DNA from 2 places in the Microbacterium sp. K2 genome. Region 1 is predicted to be linked to the other one. Evidence: riboswitches for the same ligand, from Rfam matches in the RefSeq annotation. Region 1 holds a riboswitch; the other holds the start of a gene.
The links. Region 1 has a riboswitch for thiamine pyrophosphate ahead of thiM (hydroxyethylthiazole kinase). Riboswitches for the same ligand answer to the same signal wherever they lie in the genome.

Region 1 (14,964 bases):
CGAGCGAGGACTCATGTTCCGCAGCGATGTGCAGGACATGCGTGACATGGCAGAGGGCGATGTCCGATTCAGCGAGCAGTACGGGATGGTGGTGTGATGCGCGTCCCGCTTTCGTGGCTGCGTGAGTACGTCGATCTGGCAGCGGATGCGACGCCCGAGGACGTTCTGGCGGCGATGGTCACCGTCGGCTTCGAAGAGGAAGACGTCCACCGCTTCGAGATCTCGGGTCCCGTCGTGGTCGGACAGGTCGTGTCCCTCGAAGCCGAGCCGCAGTCCAACGGCAAGACGATCAACTGGTGCCAGGTCGACGTCGGCGAGGCGAACGGCGGCGTCCGCGGGATCGTCTGCGGAGCGCACAACTTCGTCGCCGGAGACAAGGTCGTCGTGACCCTGCCCGGTGCCGTGCTGCCCGGGCCGTTCCCGATCGCCGCACGCAAGACCTACGGTCATGTGTCCGACGGCATGATCGCCTCGGCGCGTGAGCTGGGCCTGGGCGACGAGCACAACGGCATCCTCGTGCTCGCCGATCTCGGAATCGACGCCCCCGTCGGGACCGACGCGATCAGCCTGCTCGGACTCGACGACGTCGCTGTCGAGATCAACGTCACCCCCGACCGCGGCTACGCGTTCTCGCTCCGAGGTGTCGCGCGCGAGTACTCGCACGCCACCGGAGCGACGTTCCGCGACCCCGCGGATCGTGACTTCGCCGAGCTCCAGCCCGGCACCGGTCACACGGCGATCGTCGACGACGTCGCGCCGGTCCGCGGGCGCGTCGGGGCGAGTGAGTTCGTCACCCGGGTCGTCCGTGATGTCGATCCGGCGCGTCCGACCCCGCCGTGGATGATCGCGCGGCTTTCCCTCGCAGGCATGCGCTCACTGGGGATCCTGATCGACATCACCAACTACGTGATGCTCGAGCTCGGCCAGCCGCTGCACGGATATGACCTCGACAAGCTCGCCGGAGGCATCACTGTCCGCCGCGCGACCCTCGGTGAGAAGATGACGACGCTCGACGGCCAGGAGCGCAAGCTCCACGTCGAGGATCTGCTCATCACCGACGAGTCGGGCCCGATCGGCCTCGCCGGCGTCATGGGCGGCGGCACGACCGAGATGAGCGACGCCACGAAGAACGTGCTCATCGAGGCGGCGACGTTCGACCCGATCACGATCGCCCGCACCGCTCGTCGTCACAAGCTCCCCAGCGAGGCGTCCAAGCGCTTCGAGCGCGGAGTCGACCCGCTCGTGCCGTTCGTCGCAGCGCGGCGCGCGGCTGATCTGATGGTCGAACTCGCCGGCGGCACTCTCACCGAAGAGGGCGGCGCCCTGTTCGCCGAGGTCTTCGTCTCCGACATCGATCTGCCGAAGGGCTTCGTGCAGGGGCTCATCGGCGTCGACTACAGCGATGACGAGATCGTGGGAGCCCTCACGACGATCGGTGGCGAGGTCACAGAGGCGGATGCCGGTTGGACCGTCATCCCGCCGACCTGGCGCCCCGACCTCACCGACAAGTGGTCTCTCGCCGAAGAGGTCGCACGCATCCACGGGCTCGACCGCATCCCCTCGGTGCTGCCGACGCCTCCCTCCGGCCGTGGGCTCACCCCGCATCAGCAGGGTCGTCGTCGAGTGTCCGATGCGCTGGCTGCCGCCGGTCTCGTCGAGACGCCGTCGTTCCCCTTCACGACCGAGGTCGACAATGATCTGCACGGATCGGCGTCGGGGGAGCATCTGCCCAGCATCCGACTCGCGAACCCGCTCGACGGCTCGGCCCCCTTCCTGCGCCGCTCGCTCATTCCCGGCCTGTTGCAGACCGCGCACCGCAACATCTCGCGCGGCCTCACGGATCTCGCTCTGTTCGAGACCGGGGTCGTGTTCCTGCCCGAGCCGGGTGTCGAGTACGGCACCGATGAGGTTCCGCCGCTCGGCGTGCGTCCTTCGGACGAGACCCTCGCAGCGCTGAACGCGTCGATCCCGCCGCAGCACCGTCACGTCGCGGCACTGTTCACCGGAAATGTCGTGGCACGTCAGCCCGGCCGTGCGGCCGAAGCGGCGGGTCTGTCGGAGGCCCTGGACGCGGCTCGCGTCATCGCCGCAGCTGCCGGGGTCGACATCGAGGTGGCACAGGGTCAGCGCGCGGCGCTGCACCCGGGGCGCACCGGCGTACTGTCGGTCAATGGCGTCGAGGTCGGCTATGTCGGAGAACTCCACCCCGACGTCGCAGCGGGCGCAGACCTGCCGGGTCGCGCGACCGTGCTCGAACTCGATCTGGATCAGATCCTTGCGCTCGGGGGCGGCCGAGCTGTCGCCGCCTCGCTGTCGACGTTCCCCGCCGCCACGCAGGACGTCTCGCTGGTGCTCGGCGCTGACCTCCCCGCCGGCGAGGTCAAGTCCGCGCTGGCCGAGGGGGCGGGTGCACTTCTCGAGGCGATCCGTCTCGTCGACGACTATCGCGGTGACGGAGTCGCCGACGGCGAGAAGAGTCTGACCTTCGCGCTGCGGTTCCGCGCGGACGATCGCACGCTCACCGCGGCAGAGGCGACCGAGGCGAAGCTCGCTGGCGTCGCTGTCGCCGCCGCGCGCTTCGGCGCGACGCTGCGCGACTGACACAACACGGCGCGGACTGCATCCCACGATGGGATGCAGTCCGCGTTCGAGCTGGATGCGCTCGACACCGCCGAGCCGACCTGAGCCCGACGAGACCGGGGGGTACCGTGTCGTGATGAGCATCCTTCCCCACAGCACGCCTGCGGCGGTTCCCGAAGGCGTCCGACCGATGGGCGAGGCTCCGTTCCTCGCACCGGGTGATCAGATCTCCTGGCATTACCGGAAGCCGGGCTGGCAGCCCGGAGACGCTTCGACGATCACACCCATGCGAGTGGTCCGCGACGACGAGCGCGGCCTCGTCGCCTGGCTCGCTCCGGGCACGCTGCAGGAGGGGCAGGGCACTCCCGCCGGCGAACGGGTCCGGACGGTTCCGCTCGAGCGGCGATGGCTCGAACCGCGGTCGCGGATCGTCGAGGAGTGGTGGGGCAACGGCATCCTCCGCATCGCCCCTGCGGGTGCTGCATGGTCGGTCTGGCTCTTCTGGAGCGAGGCCGACGGTTCTGACTGGCAGTTCGCCGGCTGGTACGTGAACCTCGAGAACGCCCACCTGCGCACCGACCGTGACACGTACTCGTCGGACCACATTCTCGACGTCGAGATCGAGCCGGACGGTCGAGTGCATCTGAAGGATGAGGACGAGCTCATCGCAGCCGTCGAGCAGGGCCGCCTCACATCCGAGCAGGCGGCGCAGATCGAGCGGCACGCGGACGCGGCGATCGCCTCTTACCGCGACGGAGACTGGCCGTTCGCCGAGGAATGGCGAGACTGGCGGCCTGATCCTTCCTGGTCCGTGCCCGAGCTGGCGGGGCTGTCCGACCTCCGCACCCGGTGAACCGGCATCCGCCGTGAGCGGATGACACTTCCCCTTGCGCGGCGAAGATGGTGGCATGGGTGCATGACCGACGTTCTCATCCTCGGCGGAACCGGCTGGCTCTCCGGCCGCATCGCCAGACGCCTGCTCGTGAACGGGGCGACAGTGATGTGCCTCGCGCGAGGTGGGCGGCCGTCACCGGACGGCGCGAGCCTGGTCCTGGCCGATCGCGACGGCGCTGACGCGTACGACGCCGTCCGCGGTCGCGACTGGGACCACGTGATCGACGTCTCGTCGAACGCGGCGCACGTCGCGGCGGCGGTCGAGGCGCTCGGTGAGAGAGCCGCGCGGTGGACGTACGTGTCGTCGGTCTCGGCGTACTCCGACGACGAGACGGTCGGGGCGGACGAGTCCGCTCCGCTGCATCAGCCCGCCGACCCGGGAGACGAGTACGAGTACGGGGCGCAGAAGGTCGCCGCCGAGAATGCGGTTCGCACCCTCGGAGAGCGCACGTTGATCGTGCGTCCTGGCCTGATCGTCGGCGAGGGCGACCCGAGCGATCGCTTCGGATACTGGGCCGCCGCGTTCCTGCGTGCCGAAGACGGCGCCGTGCTGCTCCCTCCCGCCGAGGGGCGGGTCGCACAGGTCATCGATGTCGACGATCTCTCGGAGTTCATCGCCACGACGACGGCGACCGGCGTGATCAACACGATCGGCGACCGGCACCCGCTGAGCGAGGTCCTCGACGCCGTGCGCAGACACTCCGGACACCGTGGAGACACGGTGACGGCGGCGGATGACCTGCTCGTCGCGAATGACGTGGAGTACTGGGCGGGGGAGCGATCGCTGCCCCTGTGGCTGCCGAGCGAGATGACGGGTTTCATGACGAGGTCGAACGCGCGGTACCGGGCGGCCGGGGGCGAGCTGCGCCCGCTCGACGAGACGATAGCTGCCGTGGTCGAAGATGAGCGAGTGCGCGGCGTCGATCGCGAGCGGAGGGCCGGTCTGACACGGGCCGAGGAACTCGCGCTGCTGCAGCTGCTCGGCTGACGGCGGCCTCGCTAGACTGCGATCAGTGACACGGGGTGCCGCTTCCGCGGCTGAGAACAGACCCGTCGAACCTGATCTAGTTCGTACTAGCGAAGGGATGTCGCATTGAGCGATCGTCTGCGTCCACAATCCGAATCGACCCTTGCGGCCTCGGCCACCGAGCTGCTGTCCGTGCTCCGCGAGAAACCGCCACTGACCCACTGCATCACGAACAGCGTCGTCACGGGATTCACCGCCAACGTGCTGCTCGCCCTCGGCGCGGCCCCGGCGATGGTCGACATCGTCGGCGAGTCCGGCCTCTTCGCGGGGGTGGCATCCGGACTGCTGATCAACCTCGGCACGCCCACGCCAGAGCAGCGGGCCGCGAGTCTCGAGGCCGTCGCCGGTGCGGCGACGGCGGGGACCCCGTGGGTCCTCGACCCCGTCGCGATCGGAGCTCTACCCGTGCGCACTGCGCTGGCTCACGAGCTGGCCGCGTCGCGCCCCACCGCCATACGGGGCAACGCGTCTGAGATCCTCGCCCTGGCGGGGCTCAGTGCGGGCGGACGAGGCGTCGATGCGACCGACAGCACGGATGCCGCTGAGGATGCGGCGCTGGCGCTCGCCACGCGGCACGGTTCTGTCGTCGCGGTCTCGGGTCCGGTCGACCTCATCACCGACGGCGTGCGCGTGGTGCGCATCGCCAACGGACACGAGATGCTCACCCGGGTCACCGGCGGCGGGTGCGCGCTGGGCGCCGTGATGGCGGCCTTCCTCGGATCGGCGCGCGAGTCGCGCACCGATCCGCTCACCGCAGTGGCCTCGGCGAGTCTGATCTACACGGTCGTCGCCGAGCACGCCGCGGCCCGTGCGGCAGGGCCGGGGAGCTTCGCGGTCGCGCTGCTCGATGCGCTCGCCGCCGTCACATCCGAGCAGGTCGCTGCGGCCGCACGGGTCGAGGAGCGCACGCTGTGATCGCGGATCTCTCGCTGTATCTCGTGACGGATCCCGGACTCTGCGGTGATCGGGGCATCGTGGAGACCGTGCGGCAGGCCGTCGACGGAGGAGTGCGGATCGTGCAGCTGCGCGACAAGACCGCGGCGGATGCCGAGATCGTCGCTCAGCTCGTCGAGCTCTCGCAGGTGATCGACGGACGAGCACTGCTCGTGGTGAACGACCGCCTCGATGCTGCTCTCGCGGCGCATGAGCGGGGCGCAAGGGTCGACGGGGTGCATCTCGGACAGGGAGACGCCTCGGTGCTGCGGGCGCGCGCGATGCTGGGCCCTGACGCGATCATCGGCCTGACCGCGAACAGCCCCGAGCACTTCGATGCTGTGCGTGCGCTGCCGCTCGGCACGGTCGACTACCTGGGCGTCGGAGTGATCCGCCCCACCCATACCAAGCCCGACCACCCGCCGGCCCTCGGTGTCGAGGGCTTCCGTGCCCTCGCCGAGACCACGACCCTCCCGTGCGTCGCGATCGGTGGCGTCGGCATCGATGACACCGAGTCGCTTCGCGATGCGGGTGCCGCAGGACTCGCCGTCGTGTCAGCGCTCTGCGCGGCGGAGGATCCGGCCCGCGCCGCGGCCGACTTCGTGCGCCGCTGGCGGGCATCCGGCACGCCGCGGGTGCTCAGCATCGCAGGCAGTGATCCCTCGGGCGGTGCAGGGATCCAGGCGGATCTCAAGTCGATCGCCGCCAACGGCGGGTACGGCATGGCCGTGCTCACGGCCCTCACCGCCCAGAACACCGTCGGGGTGCGCGGAGTGCACGTGCCACCGGCGACATTCCTCCGGGAGCAGCTCGACGCGATCTCGGACGACATCATCATCGACGCGGTGAAGATCGGGATGCTCGCGAACGCCGACGTCATCCGCACCGTGGCGGACTGGCTCGACACCGCCCGCCCGCCGATCGTCGTGCTCGACCCGGTCATGGTCGCCACCAGCGGCGACAGGCTGCTCGATCAGGATGCCGAGATCGCGCTGCGCTCGCTGCTCGGACGCGCGCACGTCGTGACGCCCAACCTCGGAGAACTCGCGGTGCTGGCAGGACGCTCGATCTCGGGATGGGACGACGCACTCGCTGCGGCAGAGGAGCTGTCGTCGCGCATCGACGCCGCGGTGCTCGTCAAGGGCGGACACCTCGAGGGCGACGAGGTGCCGGACGGGCTCGTCGACGTCGCTCGAGGAGTGCGGGAGGAGTACCCGGGGTCGCGCATCCGCACCGCGAACACGCACGGCACCGGCTGCTCGCTGTCTTCCGCGCTGGCCACCCGTCTCGGCCGCGGCGAGACGCCCATCGAGGCCGTCGACTCGACACGGTCGTGGCTGCGCGAGGCGCTGCGGGAGAGCGAGAGCCTGCACGTCGGCCGAGGTCACGGACCGATCAACCACTTCGCAGGTCTCTGGCAGCGCGGTGGAGTCGAGACGAGCACGACGCCGGAGCAGATCCGCGCAGAGTGGTGGCAGCGCACGGCTGGCGTGCGGTCGGGGATCGACGGCCTGCCCTTCATCCGGGGACTCGCCGACGGAACCCTCGAGCGGGAGCCGTTCCTGTTCTACCTCGCGCAGGATGCGCTGTACCTCCGCGACTACTCCCGCGTGCTCGCCGAGGCCTCTCGGCTCGCTCCCACGCCACACGAGCAGGCGTTCTGGGCGCATTCGGCCGACGGTGCGATCGTCGGCGAGCTCGAACTGCACGCATCCTGGCTGACGCCCGGTGCGGGGGTGGATGCCGGCACCTTCGCGGCCGTACCCGCGCCGGCGACGGTCGCCTACCTCGACCATCTGCGATCCGTCGCCTTCGGCGGCGACTACGCCGAGCTGATCGCGGCCGTGCTGCCGTGCTTCTGGCTCTACACCGATCTCGGTCGACGTCTGCATGCGGGGGAGTTCGGCCAGTTCGCCCGTGACCCGCGGCATCCGTACGCCTCATGGCTCGCCACCTACGCCGACCCCGCGTTCGAGGCGGCGACCGATCAGGCGATCGCCTATGTCGCGGCGACAGCGGCAGCGGCATCCTCCGCTGTTCATGCGCGGATGCTCCGGGCATTCGAGACGTCGAGCGCACACGAGCTCGCCTTCTTCGCCGCGCCGTTCGGCACCGTGATCTCTGCATGACGGACCGGATTTGCGCATGCCGCGACGAGCGCGCTATCGTCGCGGCATGCCTTCGGCCGCCACCGCTCCTCTGACGCTCGCTCCGAGCGTCATCGCCGTGCGCCGACGCCGCAGCGGCCGCCGACTCTAGGCGACCCTGCGCTTCTGCCTGCGTACGCACGGCGGTCGAGTGCCGGTGTCGCCGCCCCGGTTCCCGACACTGCACCCCGCGTTCGACGAGGGGTCCGACCGTTAAGGTAGAAGAATGACGTACTCCGTCGCCGTCTCCGGCGCATCCGGCTATGCGGGCGGCGAGATCCTGCGCCTTCTCGCGTCTCACCCCGACATCGAGATCCGCACCGTGACGGCGCACTCGAACGCCGGTCAGCCGCTCGTGCAGCATCAACCGCACCTGCGGTCACTCGCACACCTCACGCTGCAGGAGACCACGCCCGAAACGCTCGCCGGGCACGACATCGTGTTCCTCGCTCTGCCGCACGGCCAATCCGGTCAGTACACGGATGCGCTCGGCGACACTCCGCTCGTGATCGATGCGGGGGCCGATCATCGGCTGACCTCGCGCGACTCCTGGGACGCGTTCTACGGCGGCGACTTCCACGAGCCCTGGGCCTACGGCGTCCCCGAGTTGCTCGTCGGCGGGATCAAGCAGCGCGAGACGCTGCGAGACGCGAAGCGGATCGCCGCCCCCGGGTGCAACGCCTCGACCGTGAGTCTGAGCCTCGCTCCCGGCGTCGCCGCGGGGGTGATCGACGCGGGGGACATCGTCTCGGTGCTGGCCGTCGGCCCATCGGGTGCGGGCAAGAGCCTCAAGACCAATCTGCTCGGCAGTGAGATCCTCGGCACCGCCAACCCGTATGCGGTCGGCGGCACCCACCGGCACATCCCCGAGATCCGTCAGGCGCTCGCCGCGGCATCCGGAGCGGCGCCCGACGGCATCCGCATCTCGTTCACCCCGGTGATCGTGCCGATGTCGCGGGGCATCCTCGCGACATCGACCGCGCCGATCGTCGGCGATGTCAGCGATGCCGAGATCCGGGCCGCGTGGGAGGACGCGTACGGAGACGAGACCTTCGCGCAGCTGCTGCCCGAAGGCCACTTCCCCCGCACCGCCGACGTGCTCGGCGCCAACACCGCGCTGATCGGACTTGCGATCGACCGCGCGGCGAACCGGGTGACGGTGGTCACCGCGGTCGACAATCTCGTCAAGGGCACCGCAGGCGCTGCCATCCAATCCATGAACCTCGCGCTGGGACTGCCAGAGTCCCGCGCCCTCTCAGTGAACGGAGTCGCGCCGTGAGCGTCACCGCCCCCGCAGGATTCGAGGCGGCCGGAGTCGCCGCCGGTCTCAAGTCGACCGGCAAGCCCGATGTCGCCGTCGTCGTCAACCGAGGCCCCCGCAAGGTCGGTGCAGCCGTGTTCACGAGCAACCGCGCCAAGGCCAACCCGATCATCTGGTCGCAGCAGGCGGTGGCCGACCGTGTCGTGGAAGCCGTCGTGCTGAACTCCGGCGGAGCGAACTGCTTCACCGGCAGCTTCGGATTCCAGACGACCCACCAGACCGCCGAGAAGGCGGCCGAGCTGCTCGGTGTCAGCGCCGGCGATGTGCTCGTCTGCTCGACCGGCCTCATCGGGGTCGGCGACGAGGTCTTCCGCGGCAAAGTGCTCTCGGGCACCGAACAGGCGATCGCCGAGCTGTCGACCGACGGTGGCCAGGTCGCGGCCGAGGCCATCATGACCACGGACAGCGTCTCGAAGACCGCGGTCGTCAGCCGCGACGGCTGGACCATCGGGGGCATGGCCAAGGGTGCGGGCATGCTCGCTCCCGGCCTCGCGACGATGCTCGTGGTCATCACGACGGATGCCGTGCTCGAGCCTCTCGAGGCGGATGCCGCGCTGCGGTTCGCGACCGGTACGACCTTCGACCGCCTCGACTCCGACGGCTGCATGTCGACCAATGACCAGGTGACCCTGCTCGCCAACGGCGCCTCCGAGGTGACTCCCGACCTCAAGGACTTCTCGGCGGCGCTCGCAGAGCTGTGCCAGGAGCTCGCGGTCAAGCTGCAGGGCGACGCCGAAGGTGCGAGCCACGACATCACCATCGAGGTGCGGCACGCCGCGACCGAGGGCGAGGCCGTCGAGGTCGGCCGCTCCGTCGCGCGCAACAACCTCTTCAAGGCCGCGATCTTCGGCAACGACCCCAACTGGGGCCGGGTGCTCGCCGCGATCGGCACGACCAATGCGCAGTTCGACCCGTACGACGTCGACGTCTGGATGAACGGCGTCCGGGTGTGCAGCGAGGGCGGCCCCGACCGCCCGCGGGAAGAGGTCGACCTCACCCCTCGCGCCACGCACCTCGTGATCGACCTCAAGGTCGGCGAAGCCACTGCGACGATCCTCACCAACGATCTGACCCACGACTACGTGCACGAGAACAGCGCCTACGCCTCATGACCGACATCCAGGACACCACGCCTGACGTCGCCGCCGTCAAGGCCGCGACGCTCATCGAGTCGCTCCCGTGGCTGAAGAAGTTCCGCGACCAGATCGTCGTCGTCAAGTACGGCGGCAACGCGATGGTCTCAGACGAGCTGCAGGAGGCCTTCGCGCAGGACATCGCGTATCTGAGGTACGTCGGTGTGCTGCCGGTGGTCGTGCACGGCGGCGGGCCGCAGATTTCAGACATGCTGCAGCGCCTCGAGATCCCGAGCGAGTTCAAAGGCGGCTACCGGGTCACCAACACCGAAGCGATCAGCGTGGTGCGCATGGTGCTCACCGGCCAGGTGAACCCGCAGCTCGTGTCGAAGATCAATTCGCACGGCCCGATCGCCACCGGGCTCAGCGGTGAAGATGCGGGGCTGTTCGGCGGGCGTCGTCGGGGTGTCGTGATCGACGGCGAGGAGATCGACCTCGGCCGTGTCGGCGATGTGGTGGAGGTCGACCCGACGCCGGTGCTCGATCACCTCGCGGCCGGTCGCGTTCCCGTGGTCTCGAGCATCGCCCCCGACCTCGATCACCCGGGTCAGTCGCTGAACGTGAACGCGGATGCCGCGGCGGCCGCGCTCGCAGTGGCTCTCAAGGCTCGCAAGCTCGTCATCCTCACGGATGTCCCCGGACTGTACGCCGACTGGCCCAACCGCGACTCTCTCGTGTCGCACCTCACGTCGGACGCTCTCATCGAGATGCTGCCGACCCTCGAGTCGGGCATGATCCCGAAGATGAAGGCCTGCCTGGACGCGATCGAGGGCGGCGTCGACGCCGCCGCCATCATCGACGGACGCGTGCCGCACTCGGTGCTCGTCGAACTCTTCACCAGCAAGGGAATCGGAACAGAAGTGGTCATGGGTAGTGCAGGAGTGAAGGCATGAGCAACTGGCAGGATGACGCAGCGAGCGATCTGGTCCTCAACGCAGGCCCCCGACTGGCGATGCTCACCCGTGGGGAGGGGTCGTACCTCTGGGACTCCGAGGGCAAGCGCCACCTCGACTTCCTCGCCGGCATCGCGGTGACCTCGCTCGGGCACGCGCATCCGGTGTTCGTCGACGCCGTGTCGACGCAGGCCGCGACCCTCGCGCATGTGTCGAACTACTTCGCGACCCCGTCGCAGCTCGCGCTCGCCGCACGGTTGAAGCGCCTGGCCGGTGCCGGGATCGACGGGCGTGTGTTCTTCTCGAATTCCGGCGCCGAGGCGAACGAGGCCGCATTCAAACTCGCCCGCCTGCACGGCGGAACGGAGAAGCCGCGGATCATCGCACTCGAGAACGGATTCCACGGCCGCACCATGGGATCCCTCGCGCTCACGGCGAAAGCGGCGATGCGTGCGCCCTTCGAGCCGATGCCCGGCGGAGTCGAGCACATCCCGGCGACGATCGAGGCACTCGAGGCCGCGATCGACGACCGTGTCGCCGCCGTGATCGTCGAGCCGATCCAGGGCGAGGCCGGCGTCGTCGAGCTTCCTGAGGGGTATCTCCAGGCGGCTCGGTCGCTCACCCTGAAGCACGGGGCGCTGCTCATCGTCGACGAGATCCAGACCGGCGCGGGGCGCACGGGGGCCTGGTTCGGCTTCAGCCACGAAGGCATCACGCCTGACGCCATCACGCTTGCGAAGGGCATCGGCGGCGGCTTCCCGATCGGCGCTCTCGTCACCTATGGTGCGGCGAGCTCGCTCTTCACGCCCGGCTCGCACGGCTCCACGTTCGGCGGCAACCCGCTGGCGACGGCCGTCGCCGACGCGGTGCTCACCGAGATCGAGAGCGCAGGCCTCGTCGACAACGCCGCGCGCCGTGGCGAAGAGATCCGCGAGATCATCGCCGACATCGACTCGCCTCTCGTCACGGGAGTGCGTGGCCGCGGGCTCCTGATCGGGGTGGCTCTGGGCGCCCCCGTCGCGAATGAGGTGGTCGCGGCTGCACAGGAGCGCGGTCTCATCGTGAACGCCGCCAACCCCGAGACCGTGCGCATCGCGCCCGCCCTCACGATCGGAGACGCCGAACTCGCCGAGTTCCGCGAGCTCTTCGCCGCGTCGCTCTCCGACGTCCAGACATCCCTCGCCGAATCCGGAAAGGCCCTCGCATGACCCGCCACCTGCTGCGTGACGACGATCTGACCCCCGCTGAGCAGGCGGAGATCCTCGATCTCGCCATCGAGCTGAAGAAGGACCGCTGGGCGAACAAGGCCCTCGAGGGCCCCCAGACGGTCGCGGTGATCTTCGACAAGTCCTCCACTCGCACCCGCGTCTCGTTCGCCGTCGGCATCGCCGACCTCGGCGGTTCGCCGTTGATCATCTCGACCGCCAGCAGTCAGCTGGGCGGCAAGGAGACCCCGTCCGACACCGCTCGGGTGCTCGAGCGTCAGGTCGCGGCGATCGTCTGGCGCACGTACGCGCAGGCGGGGCTCGAGGAGATGGCCGCCGGCACGACCGTGCCGGTCGTCAACGCGCTCTCCGACGATTTCCACCCGTGCCAGCTGCTCGCCGACCTGCTCACGATCCGCGAGCACAAGGGAGAGCTGAAGGGGCTCACGCTGACGTTCTTGGGCGACGGGCAGAGCAACATGGCCCACTCGTATGCGCTCGCCGGCGTCACCGCGGGAATGCATGTGCGCATCGCCTCGCCTGCCGACTACGCGCCGCGTGCGGACGTCGTCGAGGCGGCCGACCGCCGCGCCGCGGAGACCGGCGGCTCGATCACCCTGTTCACCGATGCGGTCGAGGCAGCGGCCGGGGCCGACGTCGTGGTCACCGACACCTGGGTGTCGATGGGCAAGGAAGAGGAGAAGCTCGCACGCATCCGCGATCTCGGTGGCTACAAGGTGACGCCCGAGACGATGGAGATCGCCGACTCGGAGGCCATCTTCATCCACTGCCTTCCCGCAGACCGAGGCTACGAGGTCGACTCCGAAGTCATCGACGGACCGCAGAGCGTCGTGTGGGACGAGGCGGAGAACCGCCTCCACGCACAGAAGGCCCTGCTCGTCTGGCTGCTCGACAAGAAGGACGCATGATGGTCGACGCGAAGAACGAAGGCACGAACGAGGGTGCGCTATGGGGTGCCCGCTTCGCGAGCGGACCGTCTCCCGAGCTGGTCGAGTTGAGCCGGTCGACGCACTTCGACTGGATCCTCGCACCGTACGACATCGCGGGCTCGCACGCGCACGCGAAGGCGCTGGAGGCCGCCGGATACCTCGAACCCGATGAGGCGGCGAGGATGCACGAGGGGCTCGATGCCGTGGCGCGCAAGGTCGCCGACGGCACCCTGCTGCCCGTCCCCTCGGACGAAGACGTGCACGGGGCTCTCGAGCAGGCTCTGATCGCCGAGCTCGGGCCTGAGCTCGGCGGGCGTCTTCGTGCCGGCCGCAGCCGCAACGATCAGATCGCCACGCTCGTGCGGATGTACCTGATCGATCACGCCCGAGTGATCGCGCGAGACCTCCTCCGGGTCATCGACGCGCTCGTGGCACAGGCGGAGGCTCACCCCGACGCGATCCTCCCCGGACGCACGCATCTGCAGCACGCGCAGCCGGTGCTCCTCGCGCACCACCTGCAGGCCCACGGGTGGCCGCTCGTGCGCGAGCTCGAGCGTCTGGTCGACTGGCGTCGCCGTGCCGGCGTCTCGCCCTACGGCGGGGGAGCCCTCGCGGGTTCGACGCTCGGACTCGACCCCGCGCTGGTCGCATCCGAGCTCGGACTCGACCGCCCGGCCGAGAACTCGCTCGATGGAACCGCGGCGCGCGACGTCGTCGCCGAGTTCGCCTTCATCACGGCGATGACCGGGGTCGACATCTCGCGACTGAGCGAGGAGATCATTCTCTGGAACACTCGCGAGTTCGGCTTCGTCACTCTGCACGACGGGTACTCGACGGGCTCGAGCATCATGCCGCAGAAGAAGAACCCAGACATCGCGGAGCTCGCTCGCGGCAAGTCCGGGCGCCTGATCGGCAACCTCTCGGGGCTGATGGCGACGCTCAAGGGGCTTCCGCTCGCGTACAACCGCGACCTGCAGGAAGACAAGGAGCCCGTCTTCGACTCGGTGCAGACCCTCGAGGTCGTGCTGCCGGCTTTCGCCGGGATGATCGCGACGCTCCGGTTCGACACTGAGCGCATGGCCGCCCACGCACCCGAGGGGTTCTCGCTCGCGACCGACGTCGCCGAATGGCTCGTGAAGCGCCGCGTGCCGTTCCGCGATGCCCATGAGATCTCCGGCGCGCTGGTGCTTGCCTGCGAAGAGCAGGGGATCGGCCTCGAGGACGCATCCGACGAGCTGCTGATCTCGGTGTCGCCGCATCTGGTCCCGGATGTCCGTGAGGTTCTCACGATCGAGGGTTCGGTGGCTTCGCGCACCGGCGCCGGCGGGACGGCTCCCGTTCGGGTCGCCGAGCAGCGTGCTGAACTGGTCGCCAGAGCGCAGGCGGCCGCACACGCTCTGGGGCTCTAGTCGGACGCCCCGGCGGATGTCGGGTGACAGCCGTCCGGATCTCGGACACCTGACCTCGGGTGCGGCACGATTCACGGAGCAACGGACGCATCGCGGAGATTCTGAGCAAGTTTCTCCGTGATCCGTCCGCAGGTCCGTGATCCGTCCGAGGGACTGTCCGTGATCCGTAGGCACCTCCGTGATCCGTCCAATCCTGTCCGTCGGCCGTCGTCCGTCGTCACAGCGGCACCTCGAGGCGATCCAGAGCGCCGAGGATCGCGGCTTGCACCGTCGCCCAGTCATGGACGATCTGGGCATAGTCGAACCGCAGCGTCTCGTAGCCGAGGCGTGACGCGGCAGCATCCCGCACGAGGTCCTTGTGTCGGAGTTCGCCCTCGTGGTTGCCTTTGCCGTCCGCCTCGATGATCAGCCGTTCGGCGATGACGAAGTCGACTCTTCCCACACCGTGGATCGTGATCTGGCAGTCGAGTCG
Region 2 (14,964 bases), on a different contig from region 1:
TCGTTCCGGTACGCGCCGTTCTTCCACGCGATGCGCGAGCAGGGAGTCGCGCTGCCGCCGAGTGTGTTCGAGGCCTGGTTCCTCACCGCCGCGCATGGCGAGGAAGAGCTTCAGCGCATCGAAGCGGCGCTGCCTATCGCGGCCGAGGCTGCTGCCGCTGCTCGCGGGGTCTAAGAACCTCAGACGAACATCACTCGTCGTCGTGGCGAGTCCCGATAGGTGCGGCCGAGTGGGCTGAACCAGTCGATCGTGCCGTCGGGAAGCTGTTGCGCCGTCCAGCGATGGTCGTCGGCGACGTCGGGGTGCTTGAGTGCATGGTGTCGCGCGCACAGATGGGCGAGGTTGTGGATCTCGGTGCGCCCGCCCTTCGCGTGATCGAAGGTGTGGTCGACCTGGCACCGATGCACCGGCATCCTGCAGCCGGGGAACCGGCAGTGTTGATCGCGCGCACGGAGGAACCGTCGCATGGGTTCCGTGGGACGGTAAGTATCGGTCTCGACGACCAGTCCCGTCGGATCGAGGAACAGCCGGGACCATCCGCTGTTGCGACCGGCGAGATCGCGTGCGATGTCGGGAGGCAGCGGCCCGTGTCCGTCGAGCTGCGCGAGGCGATCGTCGCAGCCCGCGAGCGTGGTGGCGGCGACCGTGACGTGGATGCGCGCGTGGATGTTGTCGAGTCCTGAGCCGTTCGCTGCGCTCGGATCAGAGGCGAGCAGGAGGTCGATCAGCAGGTCTGCCCGCACCTGATCGATCGTGCGAGTGTCGGCCGGGATGCGCTCGACGGTGGGTTCGGTCGGGTCGGTCGTGAAGGTCCCGTCGCCGAAGATCGCATAGTCGTCGCGCGACGGGTCGTCTTGCGCGATGTCTTCCGGATAGATCGGATTCTCGCCGTCGTCCATCGGCTCGAGTGCCGGCTCACGGTCGTTCCGTCCACTGATCACGGCGTGCGCCAGTCGGGTGAGGCGGTCGAGGATCGCCGTCGCGAGATGCTCGGGCAGCACGACCGTCAGCACGGCGAGGCCGTCGCCTGCCGGGCGCACGGTGACGGTGCGCTCAGACTTCGAGCGCGCATGACGCTCGGTGACAGTGGATCCTGCCAGCGTGGCGGCCAGCTCTCGTAGGTGCACTCGTGTGCGGGCGGGAGTCTCGCGCTCCGCCACGATGACGGCGACCGTGTCGTACAGGGGCAGCACGTCGGCATCCGCTCGCCCATTGTTGACGGCTTCGCGGACCACCCCTGCGGCGCGCACGATCTCGCGGACATGGGCGGCCGTGATGCTGCCGATTCTGAAAGCAGAACGCACGCCGGGGTGGCTGGCGTCGAGGAAGCAGGCATCGGTGAAGGCGTACTCGATGCTGCCCTGGGTCATGCGGCCTGCCGCGGAGTACTCCGCGATCATCGATCGGTGGATGGCATCGCGATGGAACGGGCTCTCGTCGGAGTCCGACTGGCTCAGACGCATCCGCTCGGCCAGGAGTTCAGACGCCTCGGCCTCGAGGGCAGCGATCTGTCTCCGCTTCTCGACCCACAAGTTGAGCAGCTCAGCGCGCTGCTCGAGGTCGGGATCGGTGGCGGATATCATGCTTCGACTCTAGTAGATTTGTTCGAATGTCGAGCAGAACATTGGAATAGAAGAGGGGTGGAATCGTGGGAACCGACAACGGATCGTTGCCTTCCTGTGAACAAGACACAGACATCTGGAAGGGTGCCGCTGGCAGACTGGACGCATGGTGACGTTGCTGCTGGACCAGACGCAACTCGAGATCGTGCTCTCGCCGATCGAGCGTGCCGCGAGCTTCCACCGTGACAATGTGCGGCTCGTGCGCGACACCATCACCAAGGTCCAGTTGATCGACGACGCGTGGACCTGGTTGCGTGGCGTGCCGAATCCCGGAACGCACATCCCCGGCGTGCTCGCCGCAGGAACGTGGAAGGCCGCGGGCAGCGTCGATTTCGTCCTCATCCGCCGCCGGCGTCCCAGCGTGGTCATCGATCTTTCGGGTGACGCGCAGTACCGACGGCTGATACTCACGACGAGTCACGGCCTCGCGTTGACCCAGGCGCTCCGACTCGACGTCTCGGATGAGCCGGCGGACGTCGAGGAGATCGTGGCGACGTCGCCGACGCCGGTGTCGAAGGGGAGTCGCCGTCCGGTGATCCGCCCGCGACCCGCCTGAGAGACCCTGAACGAGCGAACGCCCTCCGCAGCCTTACGGCACGGAGGGCGTTCGCATCGAGGCCCGCTCAGCTGATCTCAGGGACGGTCGTGTTCGCCCTCGTGGTGCTCGTGCTGCTCACCTTCGTGGCTCTCGTGGTGCTCGCCCTCGTGCTGCTCACCGTCGTGGCCGTGGTCCGCTTCCGGAGCGGCATCCGCGTCCGTCTCCGCCTCCGCGCCTGTCTCAGCCTCCGCTGATGCGTCGGCCTCTCCGAGCGGATAGTCCTTGGGTTCGTCCTCGTAGTACGCGCGCGCGGCGGCGGCGAGCATCGAGGTGACGGCCGCCGAGCGAGGGTCGTCCTCGCGAGGGGAAGCCTCCTCCGACTCGTCGGACTCCTGCACCTCGGCGAAGAACTCGACTCCGGAGTGCCCGTCGTCGCCGTCCTCGTTCGCGGCCGTGTCGGAGTCCTCGGCAGCAGGAGCGTCGGCAACGTCGTCAGCGATGTGAGCATCGGCGTCCGCGGCGACAGGAGCGTCGGCACCGTCGGCCGGTGCCGTGCCGAACAGGATGTCGTCGAACGACGGTCGGGTGCTCTCCGCCTCAGGGTCGGCAGACGTCTCCGCGTCGGTCGATCCGCCAGTCGAGTCCGCATCGCCGGGGGCGTCTTCGTCGCCCGCATGGGCTGCCTCGGAGGCGACGTCGGCCGCATCCTCTGCGTCGTTGGCATCCGAGGCGTCCGCTGCGTAGCGGAGCTCCGCCGCGGCGTACTCGATATCACGAGCGGCATCTGCAGCATCCGCCGCGTCGTCGGCCTCGGCATCAGCCGCATCGGCTGCCGCGCGGGCGGCGTCTGACGCGGCTGCATCGGAGTCGGAGGAGTCAGGCGCGGCTGCATCGGAGTCGGAGGAGTCAGGCGCGGCTGCGTCGGACTCGGAGACATCCTCAGCCGGGGAGGTCTCGGAGTCGGCGGCGTCGGAGCGCGTCTCGGCGGAATCGGCGGTCGAGGATTCGGATGCCGCCGCACCCCCGATGACCGGCGATTCGGCCTCCGCGACCGGCGTCTCGTCCCCCTCGACCGGCGTTGCGGGCTCGGCGACCGGCGTTTCGGCCTCGACGACCGGCGCGGCGGTGATGGCCTGCGGTGCGAGCCTGCCGCCGCGGACGAGTTCGATGAAGACGTCTTCGAGGGTCGGGCCGCGCTGCACGAGAGTGGCGAGGGCGATGCCCGCCGATGCCGCGATGGCGCCGACCGCACCCGCGTTGCTGCCGCGAACCGTGAGACCCGAGCGGAGCACCTCGACCTCGAGGCCGGCCGCTGAGAGCGCCGACTTCAGCGCGGCACGATCCACCGCGTCGACCACGACGGATCCTGCCGACGGGTCGGCGAGCTTCTCGATGCCGCTCGAGAGCACGAGCTGACCCTTCGAGAGCACGAGCACGTGGTCTGCGACCTGCTCGATCTCGCTCAGCACGTGAGAGGAGACGAGAACCGTGCGGCCCTCGTCTGCGAGGCGGCGCAGGAGGAGGCGGATCCAGCGGATGCCCTCCGGGTCGAGGCCGTTGGCCGGTTCGTCGAAGACCAGAGCGCCGGGATCGCCCAGCAGCGCGTGCGCCACGCTCAGCCGCTGACGCATTCCGAGCGAGAAGCTGCCGATGCGACCTTCGGCTTCGTGCTCGAGACCGACCAGCGAGAGGACCTCGTCGACGCGCGAGAGCGGGATGCCGTTGGCCTTGGCCGCGATCGTCAACTGGCGTGAGGCCGAGCGGCGGGGGCGGTACGCGGTCTCCTCCAGGACGGAGCCGATCGTGCGCAGCGGGTGGCGCAGCTCTGAATGCGCGGTTCCACCGATCGTGGCGGTGCCGCTCGTGGCGCGCACCTGCCCCAGGAGGATGCGCAGGGTGGTGGTCTTTCCGGCGCCGTTCGGGCCGAGGAAAGCGGTCACGACACCGGGCTCGACTCTCGCGGAGAAGTCGGACACCGCCGTCACGTCGTTGAAGCGCTTCGTGACGTGCGTGAACTCGAGCACCTGTCCGTCGGGCATCTGCGACCTCTCGTTGCAGTGGGCAGTTCTGTCTATCCTGCCGGAAAAGCCGCAGGATCGTGCATTTACCCTACAAACGCCGCCGGATGCAAGGGTCAGTCCACCGGGTAGCCTGGCACCCGTGACCGAATCCAGCGCAGCTCCCCGGGTCCTCGTCCGCACCGAAGGAGCCCTCGGCCGGCTGACACTGAACCGGCCGGAAGCGATCAACGCGCTCGACCCCGGGATGATCCAGCTGCTGACGCAGGCGCTCGAGGACTGGCGTCACGACACCGATGTGCAGATCGTCGTCATCGACGGCGCGGGCGAGCGTGGCATGTGCGCCGGGGGAGACGTTCGCGGACTGCATGGGCAGATCGTGGCAGGACGCACGGAGGAGACCACCGAGTTCTTCCGCGCCGAGTACGCGCTGAACGCGATGATCGCCGAGTACCCGAAACCCATCGTCGCCATCGCCGACGGCATCACGATGGGCGGCGGCGTCGGCCTCTCGGGTCACGCGGCCATCCGCATCGTCACCGAGCGTTCGAAGCTGGCGATGCCCGAGACGCGCATCGGATTCACCCCCGACGTCGGCGGCACGTGGCTGCTGGGGCGCACGCCCGGCCGGTTCGGCGAGTACTTCGGACTCACCGGCTCGACGATGAACGGAGCGGATGCCGTGCTGCTCGGTTTCGCCGACCACTTCGTGCCGTCCGATCGACTCGATGCACTGCGCGAGGCGCTCGCCTATCGTGCCGACCCGACCGGGCCGGCCGAGATCGTGCTGCTGTTCGACGAGACTCCGGAGCCGTCTGCGCTGCCGGCCTCACGCGACTGGATCGACCGCGCGTTCTCGGCCGACACGACCGCGGAGATCGTGTCGCGACTGCGTGCGGAGGAGGCTGCGGATGCCGCGACGACCGCGGACCTGCTCGAGAGCCTGGCCCCGACCGGACTGGCGGTCACGCTCGACGCCGTCAGGGAGGCGCGTCGACTCCCGAACCTGCGAGCCGCGCTCGAGGGCGAGTACCGCCGCGTGATGTGGTTCGTGATGCGGCATCCCGATCTCGTCGAGGGCATCCGCGCCCAGCTCATCGACAAGGACCGCAACCCGAAGTGGAACCCGGCGACGATCGCCGAACTCCCGTCGGATGCCGGTGCCGAGGCTCGGCATTTCGTGCCCGAACGCTCGCTCTTCTGAGACATTTCGGTATATCCGTGGTTGTTCGCCGCGGTGCATAAACCGCTGGCCGCGCGTGAAATGGTTCGCTGTCAGCGAAGGTCCACCCATCGGGGGATACGAATGTCCGAAGTTCATGCCACTCTTGCTTGTGCGCGATCCTCGGCCTGCGTCCGCCCGTCGGGAGATCCGCCGACTCATCCTTCCTAGAAAGTCCGCCTGTGCTGGGAAAAATCCTCCTCCGCTATCTCGCCCGCTATAAGTGGCTGCTCGCGGCCGTCCTGGTGTTCCAGTTCGCCAGCGCGCTCGCCACCCTCTACCTCCCGCGCCTGAACGAAGACATCATCAACAAGGGCGTCGCCCAGTCGGACACCGCCTACATCTGGCGCACCGGACTGTTCATGCTCGCCGTCTCGCTGGGGCAGATCATCGCCTCGGTCATCGCGACCTACTTCGCCGCCCGTGCGTCGATGGGTGCGGGGCGCGACATCCGCGCCGACGTCTTCGGCAAGGTGAGCGGATTCTCCGAGCGCGAGGTGTCGCAGTTCGGTGCCGGTTCACTCATCACTCGCAACACGAACGACGTGCAGCAGGTGCAGATGCTCGCGATGATGGGCGCCACCATGCTCGTCACCGCGCCGCTGCTCGCGATCGGCGGCATCATCTTCGCCGTGCAGACGAACATCGGTCTGAGCTGGCTCATCGCGGTGTCCGTGCCGCTGCTGCTTATCGTCGCCGGGCTCGTCGTCAGCCGCATGGTTCCCCTGTTCCGCAGCTATCAGGGCAAACTCGACACCGTGAACCGCGTGCTGCGCGAGCAGCTCACCGGCGTGCGCGTGGTGCGAGCCTTCGTGCGAGAGAGCATCGAAGAAGAGCGCTTCCGCGGTGCCAACACCGACATCATGGTGGTCGGCCGCAAGGTCGGCTCGCTGTTCGTCCTGCTGTTCCCGCTGTTCATGCTGATCCTCAACGTCACGATCGTTGCGGTCGTGTGGTTCGGCGGCATCGAGGTCAACAGCGGCACGGTGCAGGTCGGCACGATCTTCGCGTTCATGCAGTACATCGGCCAGATCATGGGCGGCGTCATCATGGCCAGCTTCATGGCGATCATGATCCCGCGCGCCGCGGTCTCGGCCGAGCGCATCGGCGAGGTCCTCGAGACGCAGTCGAGCATGGAACGCCCGGCGAACGGCGTCACCGACTTCCCGACCCCCGGTTCGGTCGCCTTCGACGATGTCGAGTTCACCTACCCCGGGGCCGACTCTCCGGTGCTCAAGGGCATCAGCTTCGCGGCCGAGCCCGGCGAGACCGTCGCGATCGTGGGTTCGACGGGTGCCGGCAAGACGACACTCGTGTCGCTGATCCCGCGGCTCTTCGATGTCTCGGGCGGGGCGGTCTTCGTCGGCGGCGCAGATGTCCGTGAGGCGGACGTCGAGTCGCTGTGGGCGACGATCGGTCTGGTCCCGCAGCGTCCGTTCCTCTTCACCGGCACGGTGGCGTCGAACCTCCGCTACGGCCGGGAGGACGCGACCGACGAAGAGCTCTGGCACGCCCTCGAGATCGCGCAGGGTCGTGACTTCGTCGAGGAGATGCCGCAGGGCCTCGAATCGCGCATCACCCAGGGCGGCACGAACGTGTCGGGCGGACAGCGTCAGCGTCTGGCGATCGCCCGAGCGATCGTGCGTCAGCCGCAGATCCTGGTGTTCGACGACTCGTTCTCGGCTCTCGACCTCACCACCGACGCCCGGTTGAGGCAAGCCCTCTGGCGTGAGCTGCCGCACGTGACCAAGATCGTGGTCGCGCAGCGCGTCTCGTCCATCACCGATGCGAATCGCATCGTCGTGCTCGAAGGGGGCACCATGGTCGGCGTCGGCACGCACGAGGAGCTCCTCGAGACGAGCACCACCTACCGAGAGATCGTCGAATCGCAGCTGGGGGTGGACGCATGAGCGAGCAGAACACCTCCAAGACCCGCCGTGGTCGCGCGGCCAAGGCCTCGGCCGCGACCACTGCGGTCGAGCCCGAGATGACCGAGGAAGAGAAGTACGAAGCCGAGCTCGCCGAGAAGGCGCGCCAGGACGGCGGCGGCTGGGACAGCGTCGCACCGGGCAAGGCCGACAACTTCGGCAAGAGCTTCAGTCGGATGATCGGGCTGCTCAAGCCGTCGGCCGTGTGGTTCATCCTCGTGTCGATCGCCGGTGCCGTCGGCGTCGTGCTCACGGTCGCCGCGCCCAAGGTGCTCGGCGAGGCCACGAACCTCATCTACAAGGGCTTCATCTCGGTGCAGCTCGCTCAGGCGAACGGAGACTTCCCCGGTTTCCCCGCGGGCACCTCACAGGAGGATGTGGTCGCGGGGCTGCGGCAGGACGGACGAGACGACTTCGCCAACCAGGTCGCGGCACTCGGCAGCTTCCGGGTCGGTGACGGCGTCGACTTCGACGCGCTGCGGTGGATCATCATCGCGGTGCTGGCGATCTATGTCACGGCCGCCTTCCTCAGCTGGCTCCAGGGCTACGTGATCAACGTCATCATGGTCCGCACCATGTGGCGCCTGCGCGAAGCGGTCGAGGCGAAGATCAACCGGCTGCCGCTGTCGTACTTCGACAAGGTGCAGCGCGGCGACCTGATCTCGCGTGTGACCAACGACATCGACAACATCACGCAGACGATGCAGCAGTCGCTGTCGGGTGCGATCACGGCCGTGCTCACGGTCGTGGGTGTGCTCGTGCTGATGTTCTCGATCTCGTGGCAGCTCGCGCTCGTCGCGCTGGTCGCACTCCCGCTGATGGGCGTGATCTTCGGTGTCATCGGCCCTCGGTCGCAGAAGGCCTTCGGCACCCAGTGGCGCAAGGTCGGTCGTCTGAACGCCCGCGTCGAAGAGGCTTTCTCCGGCCACGCGCTGGTCAAGGTATTCGGTCGCGAGCAGGATGCGCTCGAGAAGTTCAAGGACGAGAACGAGGAGCTGTTCCAGGCCAGCTTCAAGGCGCAGTTCCTCTCCGGCATCATCATGCCGGCGATGACCTTCGTCGGCAGCCTCACCTACGTGGGCATCGCTGTGCTCGGCGGCCTCATGGTCGCGAGCGGGCAGCTGCGTCTCGGTGACGTGCAGGCATTCATCCAGTACTCGCAGCAGTTCACGCAGCCGCTCTCGGAGCTCGGTGGCATGGCCGCGGTCGTGCAGTCAGGAACGGCGTCCGCCGAGCGGGTGTTCGAGCTGCTCGACACCGAAGAGCAGGAGGCCGACGCTGTCGATGCTCCGAAGCTCGCCGACGGCAAGGGCGTCGTGGAGTTCGAGAACGTCGCGTTCTCGTACACACCCGAGCGCCCGCTCATCACCGACCTCTCGTTCCGGGTCGAGCCCGGTCAGACGGTCGCGATCGTCGGTCCGACCGGAGCCGGCAAGACGACGCTGGTCAACCTCATCATGCGGTTCTACGAACTGAACGGCGGGCGGATCCTGCTCGACGGTCAGGACATCTCCGAGGTCACGCGCGAGCAGCTGCGCTCACGCACCGGCATGGTGCTGCAGGACCCGTGGCTGTTCGCCGGCAGCATCCGCGAGAACATCCGATACGGACGCTCCACCGCGACCGACGACGAGGTTCTCGAGGCGGCAAAGGCGACGTATGTCGATCGCTTCGTGCGCTCCCTCCCCGAGGGCTACGACACGGTGCTCGACGAGGACGCGTCGAATGTCTCGGCGGGTGAACGTCAGCTGATCACGATCGCGCGAGCGTTCGTCGCTCAGCCGTCGATCCTGATCCTCGACGAGGCGACGTCGGCGGTCGACACCCGCACCGAGGTGCTGCTGCAGCACGCGATGGCGGCGCTGCGACAGGGACGCACGTCGTTCGTGATCGCTCACCGTCTGTCGACCATCCGCGATGCTGACCTCATCCTCGTGATGGAGCACGGCGACATCGTAGAGAAGGGCACGCACGACGAGCTCATCACCGCCCAGGGCGCATACTGGCGTCTCTACCAGTCGCAGTTCGAGCAGGCGGCCACCGACATCGACGCAGAGGACGCGCTCACGGGCTCGACCCCTGTCGTCGTGAGCGGCGACGCCGAAGAAGCGGCTGCGGCAGCACAGGTCGGGGTCTCGGTGGGTGCGCAGGTTCCCGCCGCCGAAGCAGCCGCGGCACAGTCCGTCGTCGAGCGTTCAGACGACGGGGGCCACAAGGTCTGATTCGCACGAGGACCGATCCGCACGCGGCCTGGTCAGCACGCGGCCTGCTCAGCACGATGCCCCGCCTCCCGTTCATCCCGGGGGCGGGGCATTCTGCTGTCGCCTGAGCCTGAGCCTGAGCCTGAGCCTGAGCCTGAGCCTGAGCCTGAGCCTGGGCCTGGGCCTGGGCCTGGGCCTGCGCCTCGATCTCAGCGCTGCGCTGCCGTGATGCCGAGCAGTTCGAGCGGATGGGTCAGGCGCCACCACGGGCTCGGTGCATCGACGTCGTCTGCGAGCGACAGCGACGTCGTCACGGTGTTCAAGGGTCCGGCGCTCGTCATCGTGCCGACCTCGTCGCCCGACTCGCGGTTGTCGCCGAGGGAGAAGTCCGTCGAAGCCTCGGCCGTCGCGCCGTTCCAGAGCACGATGTCGGCATCGGCATCCGTCACCACATCGGTGGTCGCGCCCCACGGAGTCGTCACCGTGCCGACGACGGTGCCGGCCGCGACAGCGGGAGGCAGCTGCTCGAGCGCCGTCTCGACCTGAGCGAACAGCGAACGGGTCTCGGTGAGGCGCTGTGCATCATCGGCCTGGCCGAGTACGGACGCGTAGAGGTGCACCGTCGTGTCGTCGAGCGTGATGACCTTCGCGGTCAGCAGGTTCCAGCTGTCGCCGAGAGTGCCGGTCTTGACGCCGACCACGCCGGGATCCGCCAGCATCCCGTTCGTATTCACCACGGTGCCCGCGCCCGGAAGATCGACAGACGGGGTGCCGACGATGCCGGCGAACACCGGGTTCTGCATCGCCAGCTCGGCCAACGCGACCAGTGACTCGGGCGTGGCCCTGTTGCGATCGTCGAACCCCGACGGGGTCACGATCGTGATGTCGTCGAGGCCGCGGTCGCGCAGCCACACCTCCGCCGCGGCAGTGAACGCCGACGGGGACCCCCAGATCTCCTGGGAGAGACGATCGATGTAGTTGTTCGCCGAACCGAGCAGCGTTCCCTGCAGGAGCTGGAACTCGGTGAGCGTGCCGCCCACGGGCACGTCGAGTGCCGACTGGTCGGAGCGGCGGTAGTCCCAGTACGCCAGGTTGTCTGCCCGGGTGAACGAGAACTCCGGGCCCTGCTCGCCCACGGCGAGGGGCATCCGATCGAGCACCATCAAGCTCGAGACGACCTTCGTGACACTCGCGATCGCCGCGGCATCGAGCGACGACGACATCGTGCCGATGCCGCCGATTCCCACGGCTGCGCTTCCCTGGGCGGGCCAGGTGATGGCGGCTGCGGGCGCGGCGATCGTCGTCAGCTCGACCGCCTGCACGGTCGGCGCAACCTCGTGCAGCGGCCACAGCATGGCCGACCCGACATAGGTGCCGAGCAATCCGACGAGAACGCCGAGCGGGACCAGCACGCCGGGGCGGGTGATCGCCGGGCGCAGGTGCGCTCCGGTCAGAAGTGCGCCGCCGCTCGCCGCGGGAGGGGTGTCATCGAGCGCCTCGGTCGCCGGGTGTCGAGCGACTTCGACCGCGTCGACCCACGTCAGCGGCGTCCCACCGCTCGTGCCCTCGGCCCACTGGGCCTCGGGAGCCGTGTCGGGAGTCGTGTCAGGAGCGAAGATCGCAGCGGCCTCGTCATCCGCATCCGATTCGGGCGCCGCATCCGTCGCGACGGCCGCTGAGACGTCTGCCTCAGGCAGCGCCGCCGCGGAACCGGCAGGCCCCGACGCATCAGCCGCGGAACCGGCAGGCGCTGACGTCTCAGGCACCGACGCATCAGCCGTCGGACCCGCAGGCGCTGACGCATCGGGCGTCGACGCGTCGCCCGCAGGAACGGCGGAGGCGGTGGCCTCGGCGGAATCAGGAGCGGTCACCTCCTCACGGTACCGAACTCCCGCAGAGTTCCGTGTCGCTGCAACAGGAGCAGACGCGAGTGTCGGCACTGGGTAAGATCGTCAGAACAACCACGGGAGTCCGGCGAGCCGGGCTGAGAGGGAGCGAATCGCGCTTCGACCGTCGAACCTGATCTGGGTAATGCCAGCGCAGGGAGGAGTCACTGATGAGTACATCCACGTCCGGATCCACCACGGAATCCGCATCCGTCTCGCGCGCCTCGAAGGGCCTCGGTCGCCCCGAGCTCTGGCGCTGGCGGGTCGTCGACATCGTCGTCGCCAGCGTCATCGCGGTCGCCTGCGCGCTGATCTTCCTGCTCTGGAACGTCGGCTACGAGGTGCCGAGCAGCATCCTGACCCCCCTGCTCCCCGGCGTGCAGGGCCTGCTCGCCGGCCCCTGGCTGATCGCCGGTGTGCTCGGCGGCCTCATCATCCGCAAGCCGGGTGCCGCGCTCTACACCGAGCTGGTCGCCGCGATCATCTCGGCCCTCGTCGGCAACGCGTGGGGTCCGCTCACCATCGTCTCGGGCCTCGTACAGGGACTCGGAGCTGAGCTCATCTTCCTCGTGTTCCTCTACGGAGTCTGGCGTCTGCCCGTCGCGATGCTGGCGGGTGCCGGAGCGGGACTCGCGTGCGGCATCAACGACCGCATCCTCTGGTACGCCGGTGCGGACACGCTCTTCACCACTGTGTACATCGTGTCGACGACCATCTCGGGTGCCGTCATCGCCGGACTCGGCGCGTGGTTGATCGCCCGAGGACTCGCAGCCACGGGCGCCCTCAGCCGGTTCGCCGCCGGCCGCGAGGTCACCGCACGCGTGTGAGCTCGCCCCTGACGCCCGCCACCCTCGAAGCCCGCGGCTGGGGGTGGCGGTACGCGACGCGACTGCGTTGGGCGGTGCGCGACATCGCCCTGCGCATCGAACCCGGCGAGCGGGTGCTGCTGCTGGGTGCCTCGGGCTCCGGCAAGTCGACCCTGCTGCAGGGATTCGGTGGGGTGCTGGGAGGCGCCGACGAGGGCGAGACGCACGGCGGGCTGCTCGTCGACGGCGTTCCGCCCACCGAGGCACGCGGTCGGGTCGGCATGGTTCTGCAGGACCCGGACACCCAGACGATCCTCGCCAGGGTCGGCGACGACGTCGCCTTCGGCTGCGAGAACCTCGGCGTCCCCCGCGACGAGATCTGGGAGCGGGTGCGGGCGGCGCTGGATGCGGTCGAGCTCGACGTCGCACTCGATCGGTCGACGGCGGCGCTGTCGGGCGGTCAGAAGCAGCGTCTCGCACTCGCCGGCGTGCTGGCGATGCGCCCCGGCGCCATCCTGCTCGACGAGCCGACGGCGAATCTCGACCCCGAGGGAGTGCGGGACGTGCGGGATGCCGTCGCCGCCGCCCTCGACGCCACGGGTGCCACCCTCGTGGTGATCGAGCATCGCATCGACGTCTGGCTGCCGCTCGTCACCCGAGTGATCGTGCTCGGCGCCGAACCGGAGGGCACGGTCGTGCTCGCCGATGGCAGCCCGGACGAGGTCCTCGGTGCGCGAGGGGCCGAGCTCGCGGCATCCGGCGTGTGGGTTCCCGGACACCCGCCGGCCGTGCCACCCGCGCCTGCGCGCCCGCCGGGAGAGACCCTGCTCGCAGCGCGCGGCCTCACGGTCGCCCGGAGGCGCGGGCTCGCGGTCGCCGGTCCGTTCGACGTCGACGTGCGCGCCGGCGAGGTGCTCGGCGTGACCGGCGCGAACGGCGCGGGCAAATCGACGCTCGGACTCACGCTCGCGGGACTCATCCCGGCCGAGGGCGGCCGGGTCTCGGCTCTGCCTGCGCTCGCCGCGGGAGAGAACGCCGACCCCATCCGCTGGTCGTCTCGCGCCCTGCTCACCCGCATCGCATCGGTCATGCAGACACCCGAGCACCAGCTGCTCGCCAAGACCGTGCGCGACGAGCTGTCGGTCGGACCGCGGGCGCTCAAGCTCTCCGACGCCGAGATCGCCGCCCGCGTCGACGATCTGCTCGAACGGCTGCGCCTCACCTCGCTGGCCGGCGCCAACCCGTACACGCTGTCGGGAGGGGAGAAGCGGCGGCTCACTGTCGCGGCGGCACTCGCCACACGGCCGCGGATGCTGGTGCTCGACGAGCCCACCTTCGGGCAGGATGCCACGACCTGGGCCGAGCTCGTCGGCCTGATCGCACGCCTGCGCGATGAGGGCACGGCGATCGTGGCGATCAGCCACGACGAGGCCGTGCTGGAGGCCCTGCACGCGCGGCGCCTCGAGGTCGGCGAGGTCGACCGATGATCGATCCGCTGACCGCCCGCGTCGAAAGAACGGGGCCGATCGCCCCCCGCTCAGCCCTGGCGAAGCTCGCCGCCGCACTGTTGATCGCGCTGCCCCTGGTGCTGACGATCGACGTCGTCTCGGCATCCGTCGCCCTGCTGCTCGAGATCCCGCTGCTCCTTCTCGCAGGACTCCGGGCCAAGGAGTTCTGGACCCGCACCGCCGTGCTGTGGATCGCTGCACCGTTGAGCGCAGTCACCATCGCGCTCTACGGCGCGACCAGCGGCACGGTGCACTTCGAGTGGCTGGTCATGCGCGTCAGCGACGGTTCGCTCACCCTCGCCGCCGCGACCGCCGTGCGGGTCCTCGCGATCGGACTGCCCGCCGTGGTGCTCTTCGTCACGGTCGATCCCACCGACCTCGCCGACGACCTGGCACAGCGGGTCAGGCTGCCGGCGCGGTTCGTTGTCGGTGCGCTCGCCGGGATGCGGATGCTGGGCCTGCTCGCCGACGACTGGCGTGCACTGTCACTCGCGCGAAGAGCCCGCGGAGTCGCCGACGAGGGACGCGTGCGCCGAGCGTTCGGCATGGCCTTCGCGCTGTTCGTGCTGGCCATCCGGCGCGGATCCTCGCTGGCCACCGCCATGGAGGCTCGCGGTTTCGGCGGCACCGGCCGACGCTCGTGGGCGCGGGAGTCGAGGTGGGACCGACGCGACACGGCGCTCGTGGTCGTCGCGGCGGTGATCCCGGTGGTCGCGATCACGGTGGCCGTGCTGACGGGGGCCTGGAACTTCATCCTCGGTCCGACCGCCTGAGGCGGCGGGAAGCGGCCGACCCACAGTGCCCATTCAGCTTTCTCATAGCTGAGATGCCGATGTATTCGCTAGCATCTAGTGAACCCAAGGGGAGTACTCCACCACGGGCGGCTCGTCATTACGGATGTCCCTGCATCCCGGGTCCCCGGTTCTCGTCCGCGAGAATGGAGAAGACCTTGGCGTCGACATCGTCACGCCTCGTCTTTTGGAGACCTCCTTGAACATCACGCCTCTCGTGTGGATCATCACGATCGCCGTCACGATCGCCTTCTTCGTGTACGAGTTCTTCGCCCATGTGCGAAAGCCGCATGAGCCCACCATCGGCGAGTCCGCGCGCTGGTCGGCTTTCTACATCGGCCTCGCGCTGCTGTTCGGCGTCGGCATCGGCACCGTGTCCGGCTGGACCTACGGCGGAGAGTACTTCGCCGGGTACCTCACCGAGAAGGCGCTCTCGATCGACAA

Region 2: linked by a shared signal. The riboswitch ahead of ACLKOY_RS13025 (ECF transporter S component) and the one ahead of thiM (hydroxyethylthiazole kinase) in region 1 are both predicted to bind thiamine pyrophosphate.

What each region holds. Positions count from the first base shown of each region.
Region 1 covers NZ_JBLWII010000007.1:238,171-253,134, forward strand. Annotated here, with positions in the region: gene pheS (phenylalanine--tRNA ligase subunit alpha) at 1-97, shown strand, start outside; gene pheT (phenylalanine--tRNA ligase subunit beta) at 97-2,601, shown strand; gene ACLKOY_RS17730 (DUF402 domain-containing protein) at 2,717-3,433, shown strand; gene ACLKOY_RS17735 (NAD-dependent epimerase/dehydratase family protein) at 3,497-4,462, shown strand; TPP riboswitch at 4,484-4,577, shown strand; gene thiM (hydroxyethylthiazole kinase) at 4,568-5,416, shown strand; gene ACLKOY_RS17745 (bifunctional hydroxymethylpyrimidine kinase/phosphomethylpyrimidine kinase) at 5,413-7,563, shown strand; gene argC (N-acetyl-gamma-glutamyl-phosphate reductase) at 7,808-8,860, shown strand; gene argJ (bifunctional glutamate N-acetyltransferase/amino-acid acetyltransferase ArgJ) at 8,857-10,014, shown strand; gene argB (acetylglutamate kinase) at 10,011-10,928, shown strand; gene ACLKOY_RS17765 (acetylornithine transaminase) at 10,925-12,136, shown strand; gene argF (ornithine carbamoyltransferase) at 12,133-13,062, shown strand; gene argH (argininosuccinate lyase) at 13,062-14,492, shown strand; gene ACLKOY_RS17780 (DUF559 domain-containing protein) at 14,710-14,964, opposite strand, start outside.
Region 2 covers NZ_JBLWII010000001.1:2,663,230-2,678,193, forward strand. Annotated here, with positions in the region: gene ACLKOY_RS12985 (glutamate-1-semialdehyde 2,1-aminomutase) at 1-174, shown strand, start outside; gene ACLKOY_RS12990 (DUF222 domain-containing protein) at 180-1,583, opposite strand; gene ACLKOY_RS12995 (hypothetical protein) at 1,729-2,178, shown strand; gene ACLKOY_RS13000 (ATP-binding cassette domain-containing protein) at 2,256-4,199, opposite strand; gene ACLKOY_RS13005 (enoyl-CoA hydratase/isomerase family protein) at 4,321-5,382, shown strand; gene ACLKOY_RS13010 (ABC transporter ATP-binding protein) at 5,583-7,310, shown strand; gene ACLKOY_RS13015 (ABC transporter ATP-binding protein) at 7,307-9,550, shown strand; gene ACLKOY_RS13020 (D-alanyl-D-alanine carboxypeptidase) at 9,739-11,400, opposite strand; TPP riboswitch at 11,483-11,592, shown strand; gene ACLKOY_RS13025 (ECF transporter S component) at 11,586-12,242, shown strand; gene ACLKOY_RS13030 (ABC transporter ATP-binding protein) at 12,239-13,708, shown strand; gene ACLKOY_RS13035 (energy-coupling factor transporter transmembrane component T family protein) at 13,705-14,502, shown strand; gene ACLKOY_RS13040 (TerC family protein) at 14,720-14,964, shown strand, end outside.